Regions from separate parts of the Pseudoalteromonas sp. 4NS20-0020 genome, predicted to be linked through region 1. Evidence: predicted binding sites of a transcription regulator. Region 1 holds the regulator's gene; the other holds the start of a gene.
What was found. The regulator LexA, encoded in region 1, represses DNA repair genes until DNA is damaged. The targets are predictions, from matches to a motif close to TACTGTATNNNNATACAGTA.

Region 1 (15,895 bases):
AAATGACCCTTTGTATTCTTTTTCAATTCGCTTAGATAAGTCACCGGTTGCCAAGGCATCTAGCATATTGCCAGTGTCTGCGACCGCATCGTCTACAATTTTAACTAAACTGTTTAACCCTTGTGCCAAGCGTAAAAAGAACCCCTCTTTACCCTCTTCCATTACACGCGTATCGAGGTCTCCCTCTCCTGCAGCACTCACTAATTGCGCTATTTCTCTTTCTATTGCAACTTCTGCGGTTCTATCTTCCCACTCTACAACGGTGCCAATTCTCTCTTGCTCTGGGGTTATTATTGGGTTTGCAACCAATCCAAATGTGCGTCCACCAACCTTTATTTGCGTGCTATAAGTATTTTTTAACGTTGCTAATAGGTTTTGTTGGTGCGCTGGGTTTTTATGAAATACATCAATATTTTGATTAAGTAGATTTTTGCTATCAAAATTAGGTAAGTCTTTTCGAAGGTCATTTTCAGCAATACGCATCATATTTCTAACAGCTTTATTCATGTACACAATGACATTTGATGAATCTGCAATCATGGTATTAGTCGCGACAGTATCAAGTGCTTGACGCACACGAAGGTTTTCTTGTGCTATGGCACGCTCTGCGTCAGCTTTAGCAACCTTTTCAGTAATATCGTCCCACTCAACAATGGTACCGAGTTTCTTTCCTTCTTGGCTGTACCATGGCGTCGCTATTAATGTAAAAATAAGCCCCGCTAAACGCAGCTCTGCTTTATAAGGCTTATCTAAATTTTTTAATAAATCTCGTTGGTGTGACGGCTTCTTATGAAAATCATCAACACAAGTACCTATTAAATTATCAACAGAAAATTGTGGTAATACGGTTTTTAGGTCTTTTTCTCGCGCTTTTAACATGTCTTGCACGCGCTCGTTTACGAATACAATATTGAGGTCTTGGTCTGCAATCATTACATTTGCTTGGCATACTTTTAAGGCGCTGGCTAAGTCTGCAGTTTTACGCGAAGATTTTTCTAACTCTTTTTGAGCTGTTATATCGGATGCGTATTTAATTACTTTAAATGGCTTGCCATTCATATCATAGATTGGGTTATAAGAGGCCTGAATCCAAACTTCCTGACCTTGTTTACCTATTCTTAAATATTCACCCGAGTCAAATTCACCGCGCCCTAACTTAGCCCAAAAAGCTTTATATTCATCACTATTTGCGTGTTCAGGTGTAACAAATAATCGGTGGTGCTGCCCTATAATGTCGTTAAGCTGATACCCCAACGTATTTAAAAAGTTATCGTTTGCATCAATAATGGTGCCGTCTAAATTAAACTCTATTACTGCTTGAGACTTACTAATTGCATTAATTTGCCCTCTTGCCTCTGCAGCAGCGAGTTTTTGTGGTGTTATATCCGTCGCAAATTTTACAACCTTAATAACTTGCCCCTGGGAGTTTATAATTGGGTTATAAGTGGCCTGAATCCAAACCTCCTTACCACTTTTGGTAAAACGCCTAAATTCTTGAGATATAAACTCGCCGCTGTTTAATCGTACCCAAAAATGTGTGTAGTCACTCCCTTGGGCCTCAGTGTTATCAACAAATAAAGAGTGATGCTGGCCTTGAATCTCTTCTAGTTGATATTCCATTACGCGAAGAAAATTAGCATTAGCGGTAATTACTTTACCGCTTGGCTCAAACTCAATCACAGCTAATGACTTATTTAATGCGCTTACAATTAAATCATTATTTGATTCAGACTGTTTTGGATTACTAAACCATCCCATGCTCATCACCACCTTTAAGTTATTTTTACTTTATTTAGCAAATACTGACTCTAAATATTCATTGTTTTTTGCAAGTCGATTAACGCCACCATTTTTTCACCCACGTTAACTAACCCTGCCACATAATCGTCGTTATTTGTTTCTGAAATACTTGGTACCGCTTTGGCATCTTGCTCTGAAATACTGTAAACCTCAGAAACGGCATCAACGGTAATACCAATAATTTTACTGTCGTGCTCAAACTCTATTTTTACTACAATTACCACTGTAAGCGGCCCATACTCTATACTGGGCAAGCCAAATCGCAGCCTTAAATCAATAATCGGCACTATGGTGCCACGCAAATTTATAACGCCTTTTACAAATTCGGGAGCGTTGGGTAAAACGGTTATTTCCTCCCAGCTACGAATTTCTTGCACAGTTAAAATATCTACGCCGTACTCTTCATCAGCCATAATGAATGTTAAAAATTGTTTCACGCCCTTTTGCTGCTGCAGATTTAGCTCCGAAATCATAACGCCTCCAAAGCAGCTTGCGACTCAATACTTAACTCTTGGCTGCCCGGCTTTTTTAAACCTGAAAGCTTTATCAACCCGCTTATATCAACTATCAATGAAACCCGTCCATCGCCCAAAATAGTCGCACCGGATATACCATCTACTTTTTGGTAATTTGCCTCTAAACTTTTAATAACAACCTGTTGTTGCGATAAGAGGTCATCTACCAATAAACCCACTTTTTGATTGTCGGTTTCTACGACAACAAGCAGGGTTTTATCAAGAGACTCAATGGCGTTATCATGATTAAAAATATCGTAGAGTCTTAAAATTGGAATGTATTCATCACGCAATCTAAGTACGTCTAGGTTTTTGCCTACACGGCTTACTTTGGCAATATCAATTTGCAGCGATTCAACAATAGAAATAAGCGGAATAATATAGGTATGCTGGGCCACTTTAACTAATTGGCCATCTAAAATAGCCAGTGTAAGTGGTAATCTAATTGTAAACGTTGATCCTACACCTGGCGCAGATGTAACCTCTACAGAGCCATTTAATGACTGAATATTACGCTTAACTACATCCATACCAACACCACGGCCAGATAAGTCACTCACTTCATCCATAGTGGAAAAACCAGGCATAAATATAAGCTCGTTTATTTCCTCATTGCTAAGGTGGTTGTCGGCAGAGATCAGTCCATTAGCAATGGCTTTTTCTTGAATTTTTTTAGTGTTTAGCCCTTGCCCATCATCCATTATTTCAATAACAATATTTCCGCCTTGGTGAAATGCATTTAAAGTGACCGTTCCTACTGGATCTTTTCCGGCTTGCAGTCTTTTCTCAACCGTTTCTAGGCCATGATCTAATGAGTTTCTAACCAAATGAACCATAGGATCAGAAATTTTTTCCATCACGGTTTTGTCTAATTCGGTTTGCTCGCCTATCAGCTTCAATTCAACCTGTTTATTTAGCTTTTGCGCAATGTCGCGTACCAAACGTGGGAAACGGCTAAATACAAAATTAATTGGCAACATGCGGATACGCATTACGTTTTCTTGTAAATCGCGAGTGTTGTGCGCAAGTTGCGCTAAACCTTCTTGCAATGCCGTAATTGTTGCTGGCGTAATGTCTTGCTCGCTAAGTTGATTAAGCATGGCTTGGGTAATAACAAGCTCACCCACCATGTTTATTAATGAGTCAACTTTATCAATCCCAACGCGAATAGAAGTCGACTCGGGTGTTGTTGATTTTTTATTCGTATTAGCAGAGGTTGGCTTTATGGGCTTAGCTTGTTCCGCCTGCTTTGGCTCTGGCTCTTGGATTGATGGCTCTTGATCTACTGTACTACTGTCATTTTCAGGAGCGGGTAACTCATCAGTAAACAGGCCGCCACACAGTTCAATGGTAATATCAGCATCATCTTCAACCCATTCGAACACCTCTTTAATTGCGCTTTCACCATGGCTGGTATTTAAGAAAAAACGCCAATGTAAAAAGCACTCATCACTACTCAAATTGGTTATTTCAGGGACTTCATCATAAAAAACGGTGGTATCTAACTCGCCTAACTGCTCAAGCTCACTAATCATAATGAGTGGTTCATTACCTGTTTTAAATAAGTGATGATGAGGCTTAAAGTCTATTTGGTATGTATCGCTATCAGACTGGCTATCAGACGTTTGAATGTTGGACTCTTGCGTTGTGCTATTTATTCCTAGCACTTCTTCAAATTGTGCTCGTAGAGTATCGGCTTCAGTTAAGTCGGGCTCTTGCTCTGCCTGCAATCCAGCCAGTAACGAACGAAGGCAATCAACCGCTTTAAGTAATAAATTAACGTGCTCGGTTGTCAGGGTGCGCTCGCCTTGACGAATTTGGTCCAGTAAGGTTTCAAGTACATGAGTAAAATCAGACACCGATGAAAAACCAAATGTCCCACTCCCCCCTTTTATTGAATGAGCGGCTCTAAAAATAGTGTTAATAGTTTCTAAGTCTTCCTCACCGGGTACTAAGTTTAAAAGCTCAGCTTCCATGGTATCGAGGCCTTCAAAACTCTCTTCAAAGAAAACTTCAAAAAATTGACTTAAATCTATACTCACTTTGCGCTCCTTGACTAACGAATAACCTTTTTAATCACCGCTAGTAACTGCTCAGGATTAAATGGCTTTACTATCCAGCCTGTTGCACCAGCCGCTTTACCTTCTACCTTTTTTTCTAAGCCCGACTCGGTTGTTAGCATCAGCAATGGTGTAAATTTATAATCGGGTAACGTACGTAGCTCTCGGATTAATGTAATACCATCCATAATGGGCATGTTTACATCTGAAATAACCGCATCAAAACCTTGCTGCTTAGCAATAGCCAATGCCTCACTGCCGTCTTTGGCCTCTGTTACATCAAAGCCTGCGGTTTTTAAGGTAAAGCTCACCATCTGACGCATTGACGCTGAATCATCAACTGCTAAGATTTTTTTCATATAAACCTCTAACTATTTCTTTCGATTGTTAAATAATGACTTAAGCCAAGCTGATTAATGGTATGTGCTAATGCTGTACTACTGCCGACCCATATAATTTTATGTTGGATGGAAAGTAAGTGTTTTTGAAGCGCACATAACAGCTGAATAGATGCAGTATCTGCAGACACTACACCGCTAATATCAAGACTGATATCGTCGTTGCTATTGAGTTCTTGTAGTAAGTCTTGGTGGAGCGTTTCAACTTGGGTAATCACAAGTTCGCTTGGAAGTTTTAACATTTAAAATTGTGTAATCCCTTTCATTTCAATTCATAACAAAAGCTTAGCTCTAGTTGTTAAAATTGCCATAAAAGGGTCAAAAAAAAATTTAATAAATTTATAAACAGGAATGAAAAAACAAAAAAGGGAGCCTAAAGCCCCCTTAAAATACGTGAAAATTTAAAAAGTCAGTTTTTAGTAGTAGTTTGCAATAACTTTAAACTCTTGCGTTAATTGAGTTGAATTAATAAGCGGCACACTGCCTTGCTTAAACTCAGGTTTGAAAATAGCTCTTAGCGCTCCTGTATTATCAACCAACGCAACTGATGCGCTATGATCAACCGCATAATCAGCTTTTGTTGTATCACTAATTGCGTAAATGAGGCCAAGCTCTCTTACTACTGGAAAAAGATCTTTGTGCTCCCCTGAAACAGCCAAAAAATTGGGGTTAAAGTAATCTATATATTGTTTTCGTTTTTCTGCTGTATCTCTGTTTGGATCGACCGACACAAACCATATTTGTAATGGGTAATCAGCTTCCAGCTCTTTATAAACTGCGTTTAACTTAGCCAATGTTAACGGGCATATATCGGGACAACTTGTGTATCCTAAAAACACTAAATTCCATTGCCCTTTAAATTGCGCTTTTGTCACTGGTTCGCCGTGCTGATTTTTTAACGTAAAATCCGAAAGTGATTTAGCGTTTTCATAAACAAGTGCATTTAAATTTTGAGGATCGTTTTCACTTGAGCACGCTGATAAAAATAAACTTAAAACAACAATTACTAAAAGCCATAACCGTTTCATAAAGAAAGCCATTTATCTATAAATAAGATCACGAAGAGTACCATTAAATGCACTATCGAAAAACGAAATAAATCCATAGCCTTGTCGTTATTAGCTGCAAATTTTAACTTAATGGCTTTGTACATAAACACACTATTTAGCGCACAAGCACCCACTAAGTAAATACCCCCTGACATACCAATTAAGTATGGCATCACACACACTAAGGCCAATAAAACTGAGTATGCAACTACACATGTTTTACAAAAGTCGATACCGTGGGTAACCGGCAGCATTGGAATTTTTGCACGCTCGTAATCACTTTTTCGAGCAATGGCTAAAGCCCAAAAATGAGGAGGAGTCCAGGTAAATATAATCATAACAAGCAACCACGGCGCTGCTGCCATTTGGTTTGTTTCAGATACCCAACCAAGCAATGGCGGCATCGCTCCAGCAAGTCCGCCTATTACAATATTTTGAGGTGTTGCACGTTTTAAAAATGACGTATAAATGAAGGCATAACCCACTAATGCAAATAACGTTAATATTGCTGTAAGCGTATTAGCCCACACCATAAGCATGATGAAACCAGCAATACCAATACTTGCCGCAAACGTTAATGCATGTGTTTTACTTAAACGCCCTTTAGCAACAGGGCGATGACGCGTTCTTGCCATTTTAGAGTCTATTTCGCTATCTACTACATGGTTAATAACGGCAGCGGCAGCAGATAACAGCCCTATTCCTAATAGACTAATCATCTGAACGCCTATTCCACGTCCAACATCCGGGGCTAATGCTAATCCAACCCAGGCTGTTAAAACCAACATCGCCACCACTTTAAATTTACTGATGGCTAAGTAATCTTGTAATAGATCGTAAGCACGCAAGCTAAGTGATTGAGTATGTGCAGGCTGTATTGTTTTTTTGTTTATTGTTAGTGCCATTATATTTCTCCTTTATGTGCGTGATTTTAGGTAATAACACAACCTAACCATACTTAATAACAGTATGGCAGCCATTAGGTTATGCGCCAGTGCTACACCCAACGGAAAGTGCCAATGTACCAAAATGAGTCCTAAGCTAATTTGGCAAAATAAAGTAACCAATACTGCTATTACGCAGCTTTTAATTTTTTGAGAGTAAGCGTGACTGTAAATTTTCCACATAATAAGCGCCAATACTATGCAGGTTACTAATGCCCAAATACGGTGTAATAAGTGAATAGACATTCTTGCTTGTTGTGAAAGCACACCAAACTCATAGTTGCTGTGTTCAAGCGGTAACTGAAAAACACTCCTCAGTGAAAAAGGCTGAGCGTAATCACATAAAGGTAAACCATTACAGTGTGGTGCGGCGTAATTAGCCGCAAGCCAACCACCCAGCGCTATTTGAAAGACCAGTACAATAAGCGCAATTAAACTTAATCCATAATACCGCTTAGCCCCCGCATCTCCGCCCATAATGGGTTTTGCTGTTAACCTTAAATACAGCAATGTAATTAGCGATAAAATACTAAAACCACCCAATAAATGCCCCATCACAATAAGTGGTTGCAGATTCATAGTGACAGTCCACATACCTAAGGCAGCTTGAAACACAACAAGTAATAGCAATAAAGATGTGAGCTTTAATGGTGTAGTTGGAAATTGACGCTTTAAAAAAGCAACAATAAACAGCGCTAAAATCATCAATCCTAAGGTGCCCGCAAAATACCTATGAATCATTTCTTTCCAGGCTTTTGCTTTTTCAAACACCATATCAGGGTAGCTTTGTGTTGCTAAAGCAATATCAGCTTCATGTTTAGGAACCGTTAAAAAGCCATAACACCCGGGCCAATCTGGGCAACCCAGTCCTGCATCACTCAAACGAGTGTATGCACCCAGTGCAACAACAACTAAAGCAAAAAGTCCGGTCAATAAAACCCAATTCTTATAATTTTTGTACATCTTTAACCTCACACTAAACGGATTAGCTTGAACGAGAATAATTAAGTAGTTTTTTTAAATCCTTTAATAGCCCTTTTTGAACTAAGCGGTTTTCTTGAGGCTTTGCTTTGTATGGGTACTCAAGTACCACAAGCCCCATATGATCAATTAAATACAAACTTGCGGGGGTCAAGCTTGCTTGCTGGGCCATTTTTTTCCATGGTAAGTCAGCTTGTGAAGGACTTCCCATAACAGCCATATCTACCTTTCCTTGATTTTTACCAAGCGCTATATACAAATTATTAAGCGCCTCAAGTTGCTCGTTACATGACGCACTGCACTCACTCGAATAATTAAGCGCTATAGTCCATTGTTTAGGATTATTTTGTTGCCAGTTTTCTAGTTTTATCTCTTCATTTAGAAATTCACCGTGATTTGTAACCGCACTAGGTAACCAATCGAATTTGAGCGCGCTATAGGCTAAAAACAAAGGGATAGCACAACAGGTTACAAACAATAAAAGGGGTTTATTTTTCATTTTGATTCCTTTTTTTACTCGCAAAAATGGCTACAACAACACATGCAAAGGCGATTAAAAACCACTGCACCGCATAGGCGTTATGTTTTTGTGGGCTCATTACAACCGCTTCGTAATGCGGTATCGCAATTTCATCACCCTCACCTTGGCGGTAAGCCATAAAGTTAACCAATGTGAAATGAGTGTGTGATTGTATAAAGCTTAAGTCGATTGATTGAATGCGTTTGGGCAAATCACCACTCGAGGTTTTGTCTTCTAGGGTAAAACTACTGAGGTTATTCTCTTTAATTTGTGCTTTGACCGTAAACTCACCTTGGGGCATAACTACTGCAGGTAAAATATCCCGTGATAGCGGGGCTCTCACCCAACCTAAATTAACCAATACTGCACGCATATCATTATTTGGTTTTAACAGGGCGAGTAGGTCGTAACCCACTTGTCCGTTATATACTTGATTATCTAACAACCAGTAATGCTCGCTTAAAAGTGTCCCTTTAAGCTCGACTAGTACACCGGTTTTATTCCACTGCTTTGGTAAATTAAGCAACTGCGACCAACTCATCACACCATGAGTTTGTATTTGAGCAATGGCAGTGAGCTGTTGCTGTTTTTTTTCACCTCGTTCTAATTGCCAAAAACCTAGGCGCACACATACCAGCACGACAACCACAACCATACAAATTGTGATTATTGAACTAAGCTTTTGTTTGTGCCTTAAAACTACTTGCATAAAGGGTCAACTCAGTGATTATTAAAATTATTATTGTACTGTTGTTAATGTTTATACTTTTTAACTTATTTAGAGCGCTATTTATTATGGTGTCTGGGAAAACAAACGGGCGACCTATGTCTCACTTTTTAGGGCGCCGAGTGTTGTTTTCGGTTGTTGTATTAGTGGTTGCAATCGCAGCGGTCAAGCTCGGTTATATAAAGGCAAATAGCTCGCCGATAAACGTTACAGCACATATACAAACACAAATAAACACAGCCATACCACATCAACAAAATGCCAATACCAAGCAGCAGCTTGAAACGCAAAGTGCTTTTCTTTGGTAAAATGACCTTTTAATATTCGTATTAAAATGACAAATAAAAGTATGGCTCCGAGTGTGACATGCATGCCATGAAAGCCTGTAAGCAAAAAGAATGTATTACCGTACACACCGGCATCTAATGTTAGATTTAAGTCATTGTATGCATGAACGTATTCCTCTACTTGCAATGCTAAAAAGCACACGCCCAATAACACCGTAAGTCCTAAAAATACTTTCAGTGGTTTACGTTTGTTGTTTTCCATTGCAACATGGGCAAAATGTAACGTGACCGATGAAGCGATTAAAATTAACGTATTGATTAATGGTAGGCCTTGCCACCCCATAGCTTGGGTTGTGTCACCGGAAGGTGTAACAACCAAAGGCCACATAGCTTCAAAAGTAGGCCACAACACTTCATTAGTCATAGCATTGTTACCCGCGCCCCCCAACCAAGGCACCGAAATCATACGTGCATAAAATAACGCACCAAAAAAGGCCATAAAAAACATAACCTCAGAAAAAATGAACCAGCTCATGCCTTGTCGAAAAGAACGATCCATTTGTGCTGAGTACAACCCTTGGCCTGACTCGTGAATAACATTTTTAAACCAGCCAAATAACATATATAAAAGAACGGCTATACCGGCATAAAGTAAATAAACACCGCTCCCCCCTTCCTTGCCAACTTCCATAACTGTTAAGCCTGCGCCTACGGCGATAAAAAACAACGCAACCGCTCCTACAATGGGCCACGGGCTTTGCTCTGGTACGTAATAATGCTCATGTTCTTGATTCATTTTACTTGCTCCTAGTTTCGCACTAGTGTTTGTTGCTAGTTATTACTGGCAACTAGTTGCTCACTAATATCAAATACGGTGTAAGACAAAGTTAGCTCTTCAACATCACTTGGAAGCGCTGTATCAACATAAAAAAGCAATTTAAATTCGAGCTCTTCTCCCGCTTTTAGGGGTTGTTGATCAAAGCAAAAGCAGGCCATTTTGTGTAAATATTTTGCCGCTTTGCCTGGTGAAACAGACGGTACTGCCTGCATAACTTTATCGAGTTCACTACTATTTTTTGCGCTAAAAACGACTTCTCGCATTTCTCCGGGTTTCACAACCACACTGTACTCTTTTGATTTCACCTCAAAAGGTGCACCGCTTTGTGCATGAGTTGTAAAACTCACGCTAACGTCCCTTGTTTGCTCAATCACGCTACTTTGCTGCGCTTGCTCTAACGATGGCTTACCATTTAGCCCGGTTAAGTCACAAAACACGTCGTATAACGGCACTAAGGCAAACGCAAACGCAAACATACCTATGCTGATAATAATCAAGCGTTTAAGGAGCGGTGCGTGGGTCATTATTTAATTTCCGGTGGTGTTGAAAAGGTATGGTAAGGCGCAGGGGATTCAACTTCCCACTCTAACCCTTCAGCGCCATCCCATACTTTTGCAGGGACTTTTTCGCCGCCTCTTGCACATTTAAAAACAACCACTACAAACAACAGCTGAGATAAACCAAATGCAAAACCACCAATACTTATAATTGCGTTAAAGTCTGCAAATTGCAGTGCATAATCAGGAATACGGCGAGGCATACCAGCCAAACCCACAAAATGCATTGGAAAAAACAGCACATTTACACTGACTAACGACAACCAAAAATGCCACTTAGCCAGCGTGATATTAAACATATTGCCAGTCCATTTTGGCAGCCAGTAATAAGCACCAGCCATGATAGAAAATACTGCTCCTGTCACTAACACATAATGAAAGTGAGCCACTACAAAATAAGTGTCGTGGTATTGAAAATCAGCGGGAGTAATAGCAAGCATCAACCCTGAAAAACCACCTAATGTGAACAGCACTATAAAAGCAATACTGAACATCATAGGGACTTCAAAGCTAATAGAACCGCGCCACATGGTGGCTACCCAATTAAATACTTTAACGCCGGTAGGTACCGATATCAGCATTGTGGAGTACATAAAAAATAGCTCTGCAGCTACCGGCATACCGGTGGTAAACATGTGATGCGCCCACACAATAAAGCTTAACAATGCTATAGATGACGTTGCATAAACCATAGATGCATAGCCAAATAGCTTTTTACGCGAAAAAGTAGGCACTATGGTTGAAATGATACCAAACGCTGGCAAAATCATGATGTAAACTTCGGGGTGACCAAAAAACCAAAATATATGCTGGAACATCACCGGATCGCCACCGCCGGCAGCGTCAAAAAAGCTAGTCGCAAAATATTTATCGGTTAAAACCATAGTCACCGCCCCTGCCAAAACGGGCATAACAGCAATGAGTAAAAATGCCGTTATTAGCCATGTCCATACAAACAAGGGGAGTTTCATCCACGTCATCCCAGGTGCACGCAAATTAACTATAGTCACAACCACATTAATAGCACCCATAATTGAGCTAATACCCATAATGTGCACCGCAAATACAAACAAGGCAGTATTGTCGTTACTGTATGTGGTTGAAAGCGGAGCATAGAAGGTCCAGCCAAAAGCAGGGCCTCCTCCAGGCATAAATAAAGAAGCAAGCAAAATTAAGAATGCGAAAGGTAAAATCCAAAAACTCCAGTTATTCATTCTAGGTAATGCCATATCTGGCGCACCTATCATTAACGGTATCATCCAATTGGCTAATCCCGTAAAGGCAGGCATAACGGCGCCAAACACCATTATTAAACCGTGAACTGTAGTCATTTGATTAAAAAAGTGGGGATCGACCAACTGCAACCCAGGCTGAAATAGTTCGGCCCTGATCACCATAGCCATGGCGCCACCAATTAAAAACATGGTCAACGAAAATATTAAATATAAACTGCCAATATCTTTATGATTTGTTGTATAAAGCCAGCGCTTAAAGCCTTTAGCTGGATGATGAGCATGATGCGCTTCATTGGCGTTTGGTTGTTCTGCTATGCTACTCATTAGTTAGCCTCCACGTCGGCATCAAGTGCTGCTTGAATCTCACTAGGCTGAATAACATCACCGGTATCGTTACCCCATGCATTTCGCTTGTAAGTAATAACCGCAGCCAATTGTTTTATAGATAACTGCTTGGCAAATGATTGCATTGCCGTACCTGGGCTCCCATGAATAAGTATGTCTATATGACCTTTTATATCGCCAAGTACAATTGGGCTGCCTTTTAGAGCCGGAAATACGCCCGGTAGCCCTAACCCCGTAGGTTGATGACATGCTGCACAACTTGCCATGTATACTTGAGCACCCAGCTCCATTAGCTCTTCTTTAGGTAATGTTTGATCAAGTAAAGCTGCATCAGCTAAAGCTGCTTGTTGTTTAGCTTGTTTAGCATCGGCCAACCATACTTTAAAGTCAGCCTCAGATTTAGCCTCTACCACAACGGGCATAAACCCGTGATCTTTACCGCACAGCTCAGCACACTGACCTCGGTAAATGCCTTCTTCGTTTATGTTGGTCCATGTTTCATTAATAAAGCCTGGGTTGGCATCTTTTTTAACGGCAAAGTCTGGTACCCACCAAGAGTGGATAACATCATCTGAGGTCATTAAAAAACGAATTTTTTGATTAATTGGCAGTACGAGGGGTTTGTCTACCTCAAGTAGATAATTTGGGTTTTTATCAGCTAAATTAGTTATTTCATCCTGAGGAGTTGCAAGCATTGAGTAAAACTCTACATCTTCTCCCATATATTCATAATGCCATTTCCACTGTGAACCTGTAACTTTAATTGTTAAGTCGGCTTTACTGGCATCTTCCATCGCTATTAACGTTTTTGTAGCTGGCACTGCCATAGCAATTAAAATAACAAATGGAATGGCGGTCCAAAGAATTTCTACTTTGGTGCTTTCGTGGAATTGAGCGGGAACCGCTCCTTTAGATTTGCGATGATGAATGAGTGCCCAAAGCATAATGGCAAACACTATTATCCCAATCACACAACATATAAAAAATATGGTCATGTGTAATTCGTAAACATTTTCACTTATATCTGTAACGCCTTTACGCATATTAAATTGGCTATTTGCCAAGGCTAACTGCGGAAAAACACACAATATAAGCCACAAGGTACAACTAAGTTTACCCATGTGACGACTCCTTTGATGCTGTTGCTAGTGCAAAGCGAAGAGGCATACGGCTTAAACGCCAATTCGTTATTTTTATTTTTTTATTAATGCCGTTTTATTTATAAAAATTGGCATTCACTGCGCTAGCAAAAGTTTATTGTGTGTGCTCAAAACTTAAAAGCGATGAGTATTGCCAGCGTCAGCTTATTAACAATTAGTTAATATTTAACCACCATGCAAGTTTTTTGTATTAAAAACAAACAATAAATATATAAAAAGTAGAGAGTTGACTTAGTTGAACGTAGAAGAAAATGGCTCAAATCGAGAGGTGGTAAGGGCTAAGGATGAAATGAAAGAGTGTGAATAAAAAACAAACAAAATTTTAAAAATTAAAAAAGCGCACCAAAAAAGTGCGCTTTTTATAAAATAAGAAAGAACTACATCCAGTCCGCGTTACGAATTACACCCACTGCCAAGCCTTCAATATTGAACGACTCAGTTTCAAGATCGACCTTAATTGGTGCAAACTCGTCATTTTCAGCATGAAGCAACACCTGGCGACCCGCCTTTTCAATGCGCTTTACGGTTACATCGTCATCAACACGGGCAACCACAACTTGACCATTTTCAGCCACTTGTGTTTTATGCACAGCAAGTAAATCGCCATCCATAATGCCTATATCTTTCATACTCATACCGTTTACGCGCAGTAAAAAGTCGGCAGCTGGTTTAAACATTAATGGGTCAATTTTACAGTGGCTTTCTACATGTTCTTGCGCCAAAATAGGGGAACCCGCCGCAACTCGGCCAATAAGCGGTAAACCTAATTGTTCTGGCTCCTCTTCTTCAACAAGTTGAATTCCACGGCTTGCGCCAGGTTTCATTTTAATCACCCCTTTTTTGGCAAGGGCTTTTAAATGTTCCTCAGCGGCATTTGCACTTTTAAACCCTAACGTTTGTGCTATTTCGGCACGTGTAGGCGGCATACCAGTGTCTTTAATAAACACTTTAATTAATTCGAGTATTTGAGCTTGGCGTTTAGTTAATGGGCGCATACAACTGGTTTTCCATACAGTACATTTAACTGTGAGTATATACAGTTAAATAAAAATCGCAAATTTAAATTATTCGTTCAAATAGCCAAATTACTTCCTTACGTGTACATTTTAGGGGCTTTCTAAAATAGCCTATAAAAATAGTAACTTGCTACATTAAATTTAAAGGAATCTATATGAGTATTTGGCATCAACCCATTACATTAGCATTGTGTAAACAATTGGACGAAGGCATTAATGGCCAAGGGACGCTAATGAAAACCATGGGAATAGAAATAACAGAGATAGGTGACGATTATCTAGTAGCAACCATGCCTGCAATCCCTGCACACCATAACCCTATTGGCATGGTTCATGGCGGCGCAAACGTTGTACTCGCCGAAACCGTAGCTAGCTATGCTGCTAATTTTGTGGTTGATTTCACAAAGTTTTACTGTGTTGGGCAAGAAATAAGTGCAAGCCATTTAAAGGCTTCTCGCAATGGTACATTAACGGCAACAGCACGCGCATTTCATATTGGAAAACGAAGCTCTGTTTGGGAAGTAAAAATTACAAACAGCCGCAACGAGCTCTGCTGCGTATCAAAAATGACCGCAGCCGTTGTTGAGCGAAAGGCGTAAGTTATTTTTCGAGAGGGTAAATTGTTATTTCCATACCCGCGCCAATAGCAGATATACGCAGTAGTGTATCTGCATGTAAAGCTTGATTAAAACACTTTGGCGACGTGCCTGACTCAAACCCTATATCAAACGTTCTACGTGAGCAACTTAACCATTGCTTTAATGCATTGCGTGAACATGACTCAATAAGCTCACATATATGGTTTATTGCTTTGTCTGGTGATTTTACATCGCCAGCTACCTCAATACGTGCTAATTGACGGTATTCGTCTTTGTCATAATGTAAAATCGTTGCGACTTTTTTTAGATCGGCCACCAGCACACTAATATCTTGTTTTGACTCAAGCTCTAGATCTACATTTAAAAATTGAATTTCCGACATTGTCTCGTATTTATCCTCTAATGGTTACCATGCAAACTTTAACGCAGTTTTACCTTTATACCAAATCAACACCCTATAAATAGACGTTTTATATGGTAATACTCTTATTTTAGAGTGCGATTGCTACTTACAATTGGCGCTATTGTGCTGAAACGCTATTTTAATGCACTAGTGCGACATTTTGTCGCACTCACCTTGCTCAACCATCGCGTAAAATGTCTTGTAAAAATAATAAGATAAACACACATGAAAAAAGTTTTTAAACCAGCACGTAAACTTCATAAATGGTTGGGCTATTTATTAGGAATACAAATACTAGCTTGGTTGCTTGGCGGTTTGGTTATGAGCGCTATTCCGCTTGAAAAAGTACATGGTAAACACCTAGCAACACGCACCCTAGCTAACCCCTTTAAAAGTAGCGATTACGTTGCATCAATTGATAATATTGTTTCACAAGTAACTAATCCGACTAAAATAACCTT
Region 2 (14,257 bases), on a different contig from region 1:
GCCAACTTAGTTACCGAGTTAAAAAATACAGACAACTCAACTGACTATCGATTTGAAGATGGACAACCAAGTAACATTATTTGGAGCCCAGATAATCAGTACTTAGTGTATTTATTAAAGGGTGAGCTTAAACAGCTTAATCGTAAAAGCTTAGCCATTAAAACACTGGCAAGCGACTTAGCCGGCGCCAGTGGTTTCACCTTTTTTAACGACACGAGCCTAGTATTTAGCTGGTCTAAATCACCAGAAAGCAGCAACAACTTAACCAAGCATTACAAAGGCCTTCAAGATCGTTGGTCGTATGCGCGCACTACCAGCCAACTTTATATGCTTGATACTAAAAGTGGCTTAACAAAAGCGCTTAGCCAAGGCCCGCTTTCTCATAGCTTTGAAGATTTAAATAGTACGCGTGGAAAAATATTAATGAGCCGTTCGGTTATGGCTATGCAAGCGTCTACTCACCCTGAGACAGAGCTCGTTGAGCTGGATATAAAATCAAACAAGCTTTTGTCACTTGGTAAATTTAAAACATTTAACCAAGCAAAATACGCAAACAAAGACGTGTATGTTGTTGCAGGCCCCGACTTTAAAAATGGTGCTGGCAGAGCGTTGCCAAAGTCAATGCTTGCTAATAACTACGACGGACAGCTTTACCTGTTAACTAACAACGGTAAAAATGTTACTGCGCTCAGTAAACAATTTGACCCATCGATTGGTCAGCTAAGCGTGTTAGAAAACGGCGATGCGGTACTTAAAGTGACCGAAAAAGACACTCAGCCATTGTATCTATTCGACCTCAGTAAGCAGCGCTTTAAAAAGTTAAATACCAATGTGGATATTGTAGAAAAATTTAGCGTTTCACATGGGCGCAATTCACAAGTGTTAATCACCGGCACAAGTGCTTTAGCACCGCAACAACTAAAACGCCTTAATATCAGTAAAAACAAAACCGATCTTATTTGGGATTCAAAACCAATTGCTTATGCCAATACAACAATACCCACCCTTGAAGAGTTTAACTTTACTAATAAAAGTGGCGTTGAAATAACCGGGCGTGTTTATGTGCCAAGTAACCTAGATAAAACTAAAAAGTACCCTGCACTTGTTTATTATTACGGTGGTACATCACCTGTTACCCGTGGTTTTACTGGCCGTTACCCATTTAACTTATGGGCCGAAAACGGTTATGTGGTTTATGTAGTACAACCTACCGGCGCAACAGGTTTTGGACAAAAGTTCTCAGCACAACACGTCAATGCGTGGGGTGATTACACCGCCGACGATATTATCGAAGGAACACAGGCTTTTTTAAAACAATACGACTACGTAGATAACACTAAGGTCGGTAATTTAGGTGCCTCTTATGGTGGCTTTATGACCATGCTATTGGCAACAAAAACCGATTTATTTAGCGCTTCTATTTCCCACGCGGGTATTTCAAACTTAACCTCTTATTGGGGCGAAGGGTGGTGGGGCTACTTGTACTCTGGTGAGGCATCTAAAAACAGCTTCCCATGGAATAACGCCAATCTGTATAGCCAACATAGTCCGGTATTTCATGCAGACAAAGTAACCACACCATTACTGCTTATTCATGGTGACAGTGATACTAACGTACCCGTAGGCGAGAGCTTAACAATGTACACCGCACTTAAACTACTAAATAAAGACGTGGAGCTTATTGAGTACAAAGGCGCCGATCATCAAATTTTTGCGCGCGATAAACGCTTTAACTGGTGGAATACTATGTTGGCATATTTTGATAAAAAACTAAAAGACGAACCACAATGGTGGGATTCAATGTACGAAAATAAGTAATTTAAACCGAAATTTTATATCTTTATGAAAAGCGCCCTTGAATATGGGGCGCTTTTTTTGATTTTTTTATAATTATTTTAATATTTTTGAAATATTAAGTTACTTAAAACTAGCATGTAACCCCTTCTCAGTATTTACCTAATGGTGCTACCATACAAAGCTACAAGCATTTAAAATAAAGTACTATGGCTATTAATGTTTTATTGGTTGAAGACGATGAAATACTCGTTAAACGCATTCAAAATCACTTTGCAGAGACCGAATTTACAATAGAAGTAGACTCAACTGGCGCTGATGCATTGAGCATCGTTAGGCAGCGAGTAAACCTGCGTGATGCATTTACCCTCGCTATTATTGATATTGTACTGCCTAAAATAGACGGCCTTCAGCTCGCCAAAGAACTTAACACACTAACAGATATTGGTGTTATTGTGCTTTCTAGTCGTGATTCACAAGCAGATCGAATAGCAGGCCTTGCCCAAGGTGCTGACGACTATATTTGTAAGCCTGTTGATTTACTTGAGCTTGAACTGCGTATGCGCGCTTTGTATAAACGCGTTGCCGTTAATATGGATAGCGACGAAAGTGAAGAGTTTATTGAATACGCCGACTTTAAATTACACCCCGATAATCGCACCCTTATTACCTCCTCGGGTGTTGAATCACGTTTAACTGAAGCAGAGCACAAAGTACTTATTTGCTTAATAAGTAATGCAGGTAAAGCCACTTCACGTGAAAAAATATCTGAAGAAATAGGCCAACCAGATTGGAGCCCTAACGATCGTACAGTCGATGTTCTTATTGGTCGATTACGTAAAAAACTAAACGATGAAAAAGATCAAAAGCGTATTGTCACAGTCCGTGGCAAAGGCTACATGCTCTCTTTATAGCCGCTAGTAAAAACAGTTTAGCCTCAATTTTAGCTACTTAGTAAGTTGAGCAATTAAGCGTTCAAAGGCTCTGTAATTTAATGCCTCTTTTAAATCGTCTAAACTAATTTTTTCATTCCCTTTTAAATCACTAATCGTACGCGCTACTTTAATAACTCTATGGTAAGAGCGCGGCGATAAAGACAGCTTTTCACTGGCCTTAGCTAAAAACTGCAGCTCTGCTGGGGCAAGCTCACAGTGAATACTCATTTCTTTATTATTTAGCCGCGCATTCACTTTGCCTTGGCGTTTTAACTGTATGTAATAAGCTGCTTCTACCCGTGCACGCACTTGTGCGCTGGTTTCTTCTTGTTTAGTGCTTTGCAGTTCAACGCTAGTTAACCGTGGTAGCTCTATTTGCAAATCAATACGGTCAACAAATGGGCCTGATACACGAGATAAATAACGTATAACTTGATCGGGTGTTGCTCGTTTATCGGTATGGCTTCCCGTAGGACTTGGGTTTAACGCTGTAATGAGCTGAAACTGCGCAGGAAACTCCATTTGCCGCGCCGCACGCGAAATAGTTACCGTACCGGTTTCCATTGGCTCACGAAGGGAGTCGAGCACTTTACGCTCAAACTCTGGTAGCTCATCTAAAAATAATACCCCATTGTGTGCCAGCGAAATTTCACCCGGCTTAGGGTTTGATGATCCCCCTACTAATGCAACCGCCGAACAGGTATGATGAGGATTACGAAAAGGGCGTTGCCGCCAGTTTGTTAAATCGATTGAATGACCAATAATTGAATAAAGTGCGGCAGTGGAAAGTGCCTCATCGTCAGACATAGCCGGCATTATTGTGGCCATTCGCTGAGCAAGCATTGATTTACCGGTTCCCGGTGGACCTAAAAATAGCAGGTTGTGACCGCCTGCAGCGGCTATTTCTAATACACGTTTAGCCCCGGGTTGACCTTTTACATCGCTCAAATCGAGTAAAAAGTCAGGTGCCTGCGTACAGTCTGGATACTCTATATTTAACGGCAACGGCTGCTGGTTTAGTAAATCACCCCATACTTCTTGAATAGAGCTTACCGCTTTACGCTTTACGCCATTTACAAGGCTTGCCAGGCTATCATTAGCTATGGGTAAAAAACAGCAGCGGTTTTGTTCCTTAGCTGCAAGCACAGAGGGCAAAATAGCATTTACTCCACGTACCTCACCGTTGAGTGCAAGCTCACCGTAAAACTCATATTTATGAATATCAGGGCACACTATTTGCCCTGATGCTACCAAAATGCCTACGGCAATGGCCAAATCAAACCGGCCACCGTCTTTGGGTAAATCAGCTGGGGCTAAATTAACAGTAATGCGTTGATCAGGGAAACCAAATTGAGAGTTTTCAAGCGCGCTGCGCACTCTGTCTTTTGACTCTTTAACAGAGGCTTCGGGAAGGCCTACAATGTGGAATGCGGGTAAACCAGTTCCTAAGTGAACCTCTACAATAACTTCAGGGGCATTAATACCTACCTGAGCACGAGAATATATACGAGCTAATGACATTCCTTATCCTAATCAATCCTATGATTAAGTAAGTTTAGTCAGGATATTTAAAAACGTGTAATGTGATTTTCCATTTTATTGCTGAAAAACGTAAGAATAATGTCATCAACATTGCCAATACCATCGCCAGCTCAGTCACAAATGAAAAATACATACTAAGTGTATAAACAATACCACCCGCAATACAGGTAATGGCATAGAGCTCTCCTTTTAACAGCATAGGGATTTCGCGGGCGAGCACATCACGTATTAAGCCTCCAAAACAAGCCGTTATGACTCCCATTATGATTGCTGTCATTTCTGGCATGCCTGCAAGTAGTGCTTTTTGAGTACCCATTACAGCAAAAAAAGCCAAGCCGAATGCGTCTGCTATTTGAAGTGTGTAATACGGAATAGACTTTTGCTTATTAATAAGCCGAGATGTAATAAGTACAGCAGCTAAAATAGCAAAAAAATAGCTTTGATCATGTAGCCAAAATACAGGAACGTCTAGAATCACATCGCGAACAGTTCCCCCACCAATAGCGGTCACTGTTGCTAATACTACCACCCCGAAACCATCCATTTTTTTCTCGTAGGCCACTAATGTGCCTGAAATAGCAAACACAGCAATGCCGATTAAATCAAACCAGTGATACAGTTCTGTCATGTAAAAGTACACTTAAAAATATTTCAGCCGTTTTAACATACCCAGCACGAGGTGTTAAGTAATAACGAATTTAAAATGATTGGTATAGTATATGTGGTAAATGTAATAACAGCTTTGCTATTAAGAATTACTGAATTTTAGACATAAAAAACATGCTTTTAGCATATCACTTTAATAGTGCTTTTATTTCAGTGGTTGCGGGAGCCTGAGCTTATATAAAGTGAACCGACGACCTTTGCTGGCTAATGGAGAGCTGAGACCGACGAGCTACCCATTTCACTGAATTTCAGGCATAAAAAAACACGCTTTTAGCGTGTTACTTTAATAGTGCTTTTTATTTCAGTGGTTGCGGGAGCCGGATTTGAACCGACGACCTTCGGGTTATGAGCCCGACGAGCTACCAGGCTGCTCCATCCCGCGCCTGAAATATGCATACTTATTTAACGTTGCTTACATTACAACGTGGCGTCCAATTTAAGAAATTGGTTGCGGGAGCCGGATTTGAACCGACGACCTTCGGGTTATGAGCCCGACGAGCTACCAGGCTGCTCCATCCCGCGCCTGTATATTTAAAGTCTATCGACTACTTGATTTAATCTCTTAAGTTAGAGTTTACAGTAACCTCACCCCATAAAGGAAATTGGTTGCGGGAGCCGGATTTGAACCGACGACCTTCGGGTTATGAGCCCGACGAGCTACCAGGCTGCTCCATCCCGCGCCTGTAATTTCTTTAAAACATTTTCGTAATATTTACGAGCCTGCCTTGAAGAGAGCGCTACTATATAGGAATAAACTTATAATGCAAGGCTTTAACTACCTAAAACTGTTCAAGTGAACAAAAAGCAATCAAAACTCTATTCTATACTCGCTCTTTGGTGAGGAGTAATCATTTTTTGAAACTCCCAATCAGGGTGGCCCATTACAATAAAGTCTGGGTTTTCAGTGCTCTCACGTTGGTTATAGGTTAAAGGGTTAAACTCTGCATCAGTAATGCAGCCGCCCGCTTCTTCTACAATAACTTGTGAAGCCCCTGTATCCCACTCACCCGTTGGGCCTATTCTTAAAAAGCAGTCCGCTTTACCCTCAGCAACAATACATGCTTTTAACGAGCACGAACCAACTGCAATAGTTGTAAATTGGCTATTTAAGTATTGACTCACCGACTCAATTTTCTGACGGCGACTTACCGCTAGTGTTAAACTTTCAGGCGGAGCTACGTATATTCGTGTGTCGCTCTTTTCTTCACGCTTAAAAGCACCATTTTTAGCACTCGCAAAATACGTAATACCTTTTGACGGCCAATGAATTACACCCAACACAGGGTGGTTATTTTCAATAAGCGCAATGTTTACCGCAAAATCACCACTTTCTAAAATAAATTCACCTGTGCCATCCATGGGATCAAGTAACCAATAACGCTGCCAATCTTGCCTATCGGCTAATGCAGGAATAGGTGTTTCTTCCGACATAATAGGAATATCGGGCGCAAGTGCCTTTAAGCCTGCAACAAGCACATCATTTGCAGCTAAATCGGCTTTAGTTACTGGTGTGTGGTCTGACTTTTCTTGTTGGCCAATATCATCTTTTTTGTATATAGCCATAATGGCATCGCCTGCACGTTCGGCTAATTCAATACAAGGTTCTAATAATTTATTCATCGGCAGCTCCAGATGCTAAGTACTTATCTAATAATAGCAAAGCGGCAACACTTCGTGCTTCGGTAAAATCATCTTGCTCTAATAATGACTGCCATTGCGTTAATGGCCACTTAACAACAACTAAAGGCTCAGGCTCGTCGCCTGGAAGTGTTTGCGGATATAATTGCTTAGCAAATAAAATATGCATGGTGGCATTAAAATAACTAGGTGCCATGGTCACTGTTTTTAATGGTTTAAAAAAGTCTGCGCCAAAACCTACTTCTTCTTTAAGTTCTCTATTAGCAGCTTGCTCTGGTGTTTCGCCTGGGTCGATCAGTCCTTTAGGAAAGCCTAGCTGGTAGTCATTGGTGCCCGCGCAATACTCACGCACTAGCAGCATTTCGTTATCAGCCGTTATAGGCACAATCATTACAGCGCCTCTGCCACCACCTCGAATACGTTCATACTGACGCTCTTCGTCATTCGAAAATTTTAGCTCTAAAGATTCCACAGTAAATAGGCGACTTTTAGCGACAACATTATTACTTAGGATTTGAGGAGGTGTTGGATGCTTTTTCTGTGTCATTGGCGTTAATTTGCTATCATGGCAGTTGTGCTTAATCATAAACTTTTCACAGGGAAAAGCCCATGCTAAATTGGTCAAAAATCGATACCGTTTTACTTGATATGGACGGAACACTCCTCGATTTACATTATGACAGCCATTTTTGGTTAACTGTTCTTCCACAGCAACACGCCTTAGCGAAAAATATAAGCCTGAGCGAAGCAAAAGAAGATATTTTTAAACGCTACCAAGCTGTAAGCGGCCAAATTGAGTGGTATTGCTTAGATTATTGGGAAGATCAGCTTAAATTACCAATTATGGATTTAAAGCGAGAAACACAGCACCTTATAAAAGTTCGTGACGACGTGCCCTATTTTTTAACGGAGCTAAAAAAAGCAGGAAAAGAGCTTATATTGCTTACCAACGCACATCCAGAAAACGTCATGATGAAATTTGAACACACCGCAATCGATAATTATTTAGATGGTGTAGTGTCGACTCATGAATATGGCGTAAGTAAAGAGCAGCAAAGTTTATGGCACCAAGTACAAAATGATTTAGGATTTAACAAAACACGTACTTTATTTGTTGATGACAGCGTAGCTGTATTAAATGCCGCAAAAGAATACGGCATTGGGCACTTACTTGCGGTTGCTAACCCCGACAGCCAGCAACCACACAACGAAATAGCCGATTACTTAAATGTAACCGACTACCGTACTATTATTTAGCTTTTTGGGTAACGTGCCTCAAGGCCTTGATAGACTAATTTTGCGAAGTCTGCATGTTCGGTATCAAGGCTTTTAACTACTTCCACTAAGTGCTCGTTATCTTCTTGCCCGTTCCACACTTTAATGTAGCTACCGTCTTTATAACCATGGTCTTGGCGAAAAAAGTTTAAGGTATTTTTACCAACATAACCACGGTATAAATCGTCAATATCCATGCCCATTTGTGCCATACAACCGGCAAATGCTGATGCATTAAACGCTTTATCTGCAACAGCAGATGCCGCAAGTATTTCTAACGTTTGCTTAAAGTCATCAGCTTGCTGTACTTGGCTCAACTCACTTTCTAATTGCTTTGCTAAGTCTTGATAGCTTGTTTTTCCGTCAATACGTAGCGACAAACCAAAGTGAAAAATATCAACCAATTCTAAAATAACTTGCTCGGTATCGGGTGTTTGTTTTTTCCACCACTTCCAGCCATGATGATCGAGCATTTCGGCACACTCAACCCAAATAGCGCGATACCATTCAAACCCTTGTGTAAACCATTGTTCATGCACTTTTGTATTCATGGCGTTTTGCATTTCTAGCATGACTACTAGCTTATTTAAATTGGCAGACATATCAATTCCTGTCGTTTTTTAGTTGTTTTAATAATACAGAGAAAGCGCTGTTTTTGCATTTGCTATGTCTGTTTTAATTATTTTTATCGATTACTGGTAAACTCAGCCCACGACTCGATTAAATCAATAAAGTCTTCAAAACCACAACCACTGCTTAAGTCGTTCTCTTCAAGCATTAAATCATCATCTTGATAGGCAATTAAGTCTTCGCTGTCTTGGTGCAGAGCATGAGCCTCAAATAAGGCCTCATCTTTAGATAAAATTAAATCTATTTCTTGGCCTTTTAGAGTGACTGGCTCAAAACTCGTTTTGACAGACACAATAAGTGCTTGCACCATAGCGACTTTGTCTTTGCCAATTTCTTCGTTTAACCAACGACCTATTATTGCGTGTTCGCTGCTTATTTTAATTCGTAAACCACTAATAGGGTCACGTATAAATTGATATTCCATAGCTATTACTTATTAAACGTTAATAACGCGATTATACCCGTAAATTAGCTGTAACGCCGACCCTAAAAAACAAAATAGCGCCATTGGGCGCTATTTTTGTAAAACGTTTAAATACCTAACTTCGCGAGCGGTATCGTGCCGCATCTATTATCGACCATAAATAAATAATAGGGACTAATACAAAACCAACGAGTACGTAAATAAGTGCGTAACTTATAACAATAGCTAGCGCAAAAAATATAGCCGCTAAAATACGCCCTTGTACTAGTTGTCCTAAACCAGGAAAAAATATATTACACAATGCAGCAATCACATTACCGCCAGACCCTTGATCAGCCATACTCACCTCTGTAGTTAATTAATTTTAAATTTTAGTTATCTACTTACTATCACACTTTATGCCAATTTATTAAAGCTTAAAAATCAGTTAGTTAAATTACGACTCACTAATTACTTTGGTATTTTTTACTAAATATAGGTCAATTTGATTATTTTTATTATTAATTTTAGTCACTTATCCACGCCAAAAACTATCCAGCTGATTGGTTTTAGAGGCTATTTTTATAATAGCTGTTCATAAAAACAGTATTTTATTTAGCCTAACAAAAACACCTGTTATACTGCCCTCAATATTGATTAAAAAGGCGTAACGATGGACGTTTCAGAATTACTCGACGGCTTAAATGACAAACAACGCGATGCCGTTGCAGCCCCATTACAAAACATGCTGGTGTTGGCCGGTGCTGGGTCTGGTAAAACACGAGTGTTAGTTCATCGTATCGCGTGGCTTATGCAAGTTGAACAAGCATCAGCTTATAGTATTTTTGCGGTAACTTTTACCAATAAAGCAGCTAAAGAAATGCGTACCCGCGTTGAAGAAACCTTAAAAGCACCGGTTGGCGGGATGTGGATTGGTACTTTCCATGGCTTATCACACCGTATTTTGCGCGCTCACCATCGAGAAGCTAACTTACCAGAAGCCTTTCAAATTTTAGATTCTGATGACCAACTTCGTATGATCAAGCGCTTATTAAAATCAATGAATATTGATGATAAAAAGTGGCCTGCAAAACAGTTTGGTTGGTACATAAGCGCTAAAAAAGACGAAGCACTTCGCCCTAAAGATATTCAAGCTTATGATATAAACGAGCAAATGATGCTGCGTGTATATGCCGCCTACCAGGAAGCTTGTGACAGGGCTGGTTTGGTCGATTTTGCTGAAATACTGCTACGCAGCTATGAAGTATTAAAAAATAACCCGACGTTACTTCGCCACTACCAACAGCGCTTTGCCCACATGCTAGTAGACGAGTTTCAAGATACTAATACCATTCAGTACGCATGGTTAAAGTTACTTGCAGGCGACACAAGCAGCATAATGATTGTTGGCGACGACGACCAAAGTATTTACGGCTGGCGCGGCGCTAAAATAGAAAACATAAAACGTTTTTTAACTGACTTTGATGCCGAAACTATTCGCCTTGAACAAAACTACCGTTCAACCGCAACTATTCTTAAAGCATCTAATGCGCTTATAAAAAATAACTCCGAGCGTATGGGTAAAAGCTTATGGACCGATGGTAACGAAGGCGAGCCTATATCAATTTATGCCGCCTTTAACGAGCTAGACGAAGCCCGCTTTGTGAGTAGCAAATTACGTAGCTGGCTTAATGCCGGTAACGCGTTGCAAGACGCCGCTATTTTATACCGTAGCAACGCGCAATCTCGTGTACTCGAGGAAGCCATGCTACAAGAAGGCTTAAAATACCGTATTTACGGTGGCATGCGATTCTTTGAGCGTCAAGAAATTAAAGATGCGCTATCGTACTTACGCTTAGTAGGTAATCGCCAAGACGATGCCGCATTTGAGCGTGTAATTAATACTCCTGCTCGCGGTATTGGCGATAAAACATTAAGTCATATACGTGATTGTGCACGTGCTGAGTCACTTCCGCTTTGGTACGCAGCTAAAGCTATTGTTGAACAACAGCACTTATCAGGCCGAGCAGCTGGCGCTGTAACAAAGTTTGTAGAGCTTGTTGAGCACATCGAAGACAAAATTAGCGATCTCACCCTACAAGAACAAGCTAAATACACAATTCAAACCTCTGGCCTTATGGCTATGTATCAAGCTGAAAAAGGCGAAAAAGGCCGCGCTCGTGTAGAAAACTTAGAAGAACTTATAAGCGCGTGTGATCAATACGAACTCCCTGAAGAAGAAGAGTTTAGCTCACCACTGCAAGGCTTTTTAGCCTATACCTCGCTTGAATCTGGCGAAGGACAAGCCGACGAGCACGAAGATGCCGTGCAGATGATGACTCTGCATTCAGCTAAAGGCTTAGAATTCCCGCTTGTATTTATGGTGGGCGTAGAAGAAGGCATGTTCCCATCGCAGCAAAGTAATGAAGAGTCTGGCCGCTTAGAAGAAGAACGCCGCCTTTGTTATGTAGGCATGACCCGTGCAATGGATAAACTATACATTAGCCATGCCGAAAGCCGCCGCCTTTATGGACAAGAGAAATACCATAGTCCTTCACGTTTCTTACGCGAAATCCCTGAAGACTGCGTAGAAGAAATTCGTATTAAAACGCAAGTTTCGCGACCACCGGCAGCAGGTCGCTTTAGTGCATCAGTAAGCCATGCCGCCTTTGAAGACAGCGGCTTTAACTTAGGTCAACGTGTACTGCATGCTAAGTTTGGTATTGGTACGGTACTTAACTATGAAGGTAGCGGTGCACAGTCGCGTGTACAGGTAAACTTTGACGACCTTGGCAGTAAATGGCTAGTAACGGCTTATGCACGATTACAAGCTGTATAAAGCTCACATAAACACGTTAGAAAAAACACTAGTTGGCGCTCATCATCGCCAACTGGTGCTTATTACTGGCAGTACTGTTTGGTGCTACGAGCTGTTAGGTGAATTACTTCAAAATAAAAATACATTCGTCGTTTCTAAAAATACCAGACTAAATAACGCGCAGTGGCCTAATCGTACTCATCAAATTTTAGGGCAAGAATATTCACACGCCGTATACGATGGCTTTAGTGGCTTGCACCCTGATAAATTAGCAGCTATTGCAGGTACGGTAAAAGCAGGCGGTATTTTATATTTACTGCTACCAGAGCTAAGCGCGCTCTCAACTTGGCCAGATCCTGCGCTAAGCACAGTGCAGTCTCACGGGCATAAAGTAAGCTATAGCTTTTTTAATGAACGCATTGCCCGCGTTGTGCAATCGTTACCCGCTTATCACTTTAGTGAATTACATGGCTGTAAAGGTAATATCAGCAGAGAAAGCTCTACCAATAAAATAGATTTTGAACCGCAACAGCATTGTGTAGAAAATATAATTAAAGTGGCTCATGGTCGCGCTAATCGCCCTTTACTCATTAATGCCGACAGAGGTCGTGGTAAATCAGCAGCGCTTGGACTTGCTGCCGCCAAGCTTATCGATAAAAAAATACTACTTTGCAGTACACAATTTAAAGCCACTCATAGCAGCTTTAAACATTTAAGTAATGAGTTAAACATACCCTTTGATGGTAAAAGTAAGCAACTTGCTAATTTGCAGTATATTGCTCCAGATTCATTATTAGACTCGTTGCCAGAGTGTGACTTATTACTTGTTGACGAGGCGGCAGCTATTCCAGTTCCTCTGTTATTAAAAATGCTAAAACAGTATCCGCGCATTGTATTTGCAAGTACTTTAGTAGGTTATGAGGGTAATGGTAGAGGCTATACAATTAGGTTTAGTCAGTACATTAAAGCAAAGTATAAAGCCGCTAATATTATCACACTTGATGAACCGTTAAGGTTTGCAAAAGCCGACCCGCTAGAGCGCAATATACGCACTTTGCTCGCACTCGAAGCACAGTACGAAGAGATACAAAGCAATAGCTTAAATAAGCTAGTCCACAGTGAAATTACTCAGCAACAACTCACAAATGACGAGCTGTTACTTGAGCAGATTATTGCATTACTTGCCTTAGCACATTACCAAAGTAGCGTTAACGATTTACGCCAACTACTTGATGCACCCTCACAACGATTTTTCATAACCCAAACACATAATCACCTAGTGGGGGTGTGTTTAGTTACAATAGAAGGCGGGTTACCCCTCAAGCTAACTGAGCAGGTGCTTAAAGGTGAACGCCGCCCACAAGGGCACCTAATGGCACAAACTCTCTCGCAGCTAAGCAGTGATCCCCAGTGCCTTACCCAACTCTCTGCTCGAGTAGTAAGAATTGCTGTTGCCCCTAATCTTCACAGTCAAGGAGTAGGTAAAGCCCTACTGAGTTTTTGCGAATCAAGAGTAAGTAATGAGTGCCATTGGTTTGGTGCTAGTTTTGGCGCTACGGCTGAGCTATTAAAATTTTGGCAAAGCCAAGGGTTTAGCACTATAAAGCTGGGTTATCAAAAAGATAAAAGCACTGGCGAGCATTCAGCACTCGTTGTGAAATGTTTAAACAACAATACGGGTACACTGAAACGATTAAAAGCTGAATTTCAAACCGATATATTTTATGCTTTACTCACACACTTTAAACACCTTGATTGGCAGCTTGTAAATGTACTTATTTCCTCGTTTACAGATAGACCTATCAGTTCAGACATCAAAAAACGTTTAATACGACAACTTAATAATCACTTTTCTCGATTTAGTATTACAGCTACTATTTGGCAAGTTGTAACTCTGGCACCCTCTGTTGTTAATTGTTTAACGCAAAGTGATAAGCAACTATTAATTAGCTTAATTTTGCAAAATGAAAGCGATACAAACGTCATTGAGCAATTAAATATACAAGGCAAAAAAGAGCTTGAAACATGCTTTAAACAAGCAGTGTTAAAACTAGCTAAAGCCATTAAATAACTCACCCCCTTAATACAATGATTAATTACCACAGTTACTTAAGCTATTTGGTAGATTTGTTCTATTCTTAATACATTAATGGGTAAATTAAGATAAAGGCATGGAATTAATAAACTTTAAAGTGGGCTGCAAAACCATTTCACTGAAAATACTTGATATCTTATTAACCGAGCGCTTTGATAATAATCTCACAACACTACCAAACAACAACAAAAGCTTTATTGGTGTTAAAGATTATATGGATATCCCTACGCCAGTTTTCGATTTAGGAATTATCTTAAATAATATATCAACAGAGCAAAGCAACAAACATATTTTAAAACAGCTAAGATCCTGGCAAGACAAACAAACCAAATGGTTTAATACACTCGAAACAAACCTCTTAAATCAATCAGAAAAATTAGTTATTAATGAAACTGAGCTTCAAAACTTTATTGTTTTTTTCCAAGAGTTCAATACAGACAACCCTGATTTAAAACTTACTA

Region 2: the regulator LexA is predicted to act here: its motif matches at 9,473-9,492, upstream of uvrD (DNA helicase II).

What each region holds. Positions count from the first base shown of each region.
Region 1 covers NZ_BAAJMI010000006.1:140,955-156,849, reverse strand. Annotated here, with positions in the region: gene AC27JL_RS16205 (methyl-accepting chemotaxis protein) at 1-1,758, opposite strand, end outside; gene AC27JL_RS16200 (chemotaxis protein CheW) at 1,809-2,273, opposite strand; gene AC27JL_RS16195 (chemotaxis protein CheA) at 2,270-4,357, opposite strand; gene AC27JL_RS16190 (response regulator) at 4,372-4,734, opposite strand; gene AC27JL_RS16185 (STAS domain-containing protein) at 4,743-5,015, opposite strand; gene AC27JL_RS16180 (SCO family protein) at 5,190-5,801, opposite strand; gene cyoE (heme o synthase) at 5,798-6,727, opposite strand; gene AC27JL_RS16170 (COX15/CtaA family protein) at 6,740-7,729, opposite strand; gene AC27JL_RS16165 (hypothetical protein) at 7,752-8,246, opposite strand; gene AC27JL_RS16160 (SURF1 family protein) at 8,236-8,976, opposite strand; gene AC27JL_RS16155 (DUF2909 domain-containing protein) at 8,991-9,302, shown strand; gene AC27JL_RS16150 (cytochrome c oxidase subunit 3) at 9,202-10,077, opposite strand; gene AC27JL_RS16145 (cytochrome c oxidase assembly protein) at 10,113-10,643, opposite strand; gene ctaD (cytochrome c oxidase subunit I) at 10,643-12,235, opposite strand; gene coxB (cytochrome c oxidase subunit II) at 12,235-13,377, opposite strand; gene lexA (transcriptional repressor LexA) at 13,794-14,411, opposite strand; gene AC27JL_RS16125 (PaaI family thioesterase) at 14,588-15,031, shown strand; gene AC27JL_RS16120 (hypothetical protein) at 15,033-15,413, opposite strand; gene AC27JL_RS16115 (hypothetical protein) at 15,660-15,895, shown strand, end outside.
Region 2 covers NZ_BAAJMI010000004.1:550,798-565,054, forward strand. Annotated here, with positions in the region: gene AC27JL_RS13115 (alpha/beta hydrolase family protein) at 1-1,818, shown strand, start outside; gene AC27JL_RS13120 (response regulator transcription factor) at 2,004-2,708, shown strand; gene AC27JL_RS13125 (YifB family Mg chelatase-like AAA ATPase) at 2,742-4,250, opposite strand; gene AC27JL_RS13130 (trimeric intracellular cation channel family protein) at 4,285-4,899, opposite strand; tRNA gene AC27JL_RS13135 (tRNA-Met) at 5,243-5,319, opposite strand; tRNA gene AC27JL_RS13140 (tRNA-Met) at 5,383-5,459, opposite strand; tRNA gene AC27JL_RS13145 (tRNA-Met) at 5,541-5,617, opposite strand; gene cysQ (3'(2'),5'-bisphosphate nucleotidase CysQ) at 5,754-6,557, opposite strand; gene nudE (ADP compounds hydrolase NudE) at 6,550-7,122, opposite strand; gene yrfG (GMP/IMP nucleotidase) at 7,185-7,832, shown strand; gene AC27JL_RS13165 (dUTP diphosphatase) at 7,829-8,452, opposite strand; gene AC27JL_RS13170 (YacL family protein) at 8,536-8,904, opposite strand; gene AC27JL_RS13175 (hypothetical protein) at 9,020-9,244, opposite strand; gene uvrD (DNA helicase II) at 9,557-11,722, shown strand; gene AC27JL_RS13185 (tRNA(Met) cytidine acetyltransferase TmcA domain-containing protein) at 11,700-13,772, shown strand; gene AC27JL_RS13190 (chemotaxis protein) at 13,873-14,257, shown strand, end outside.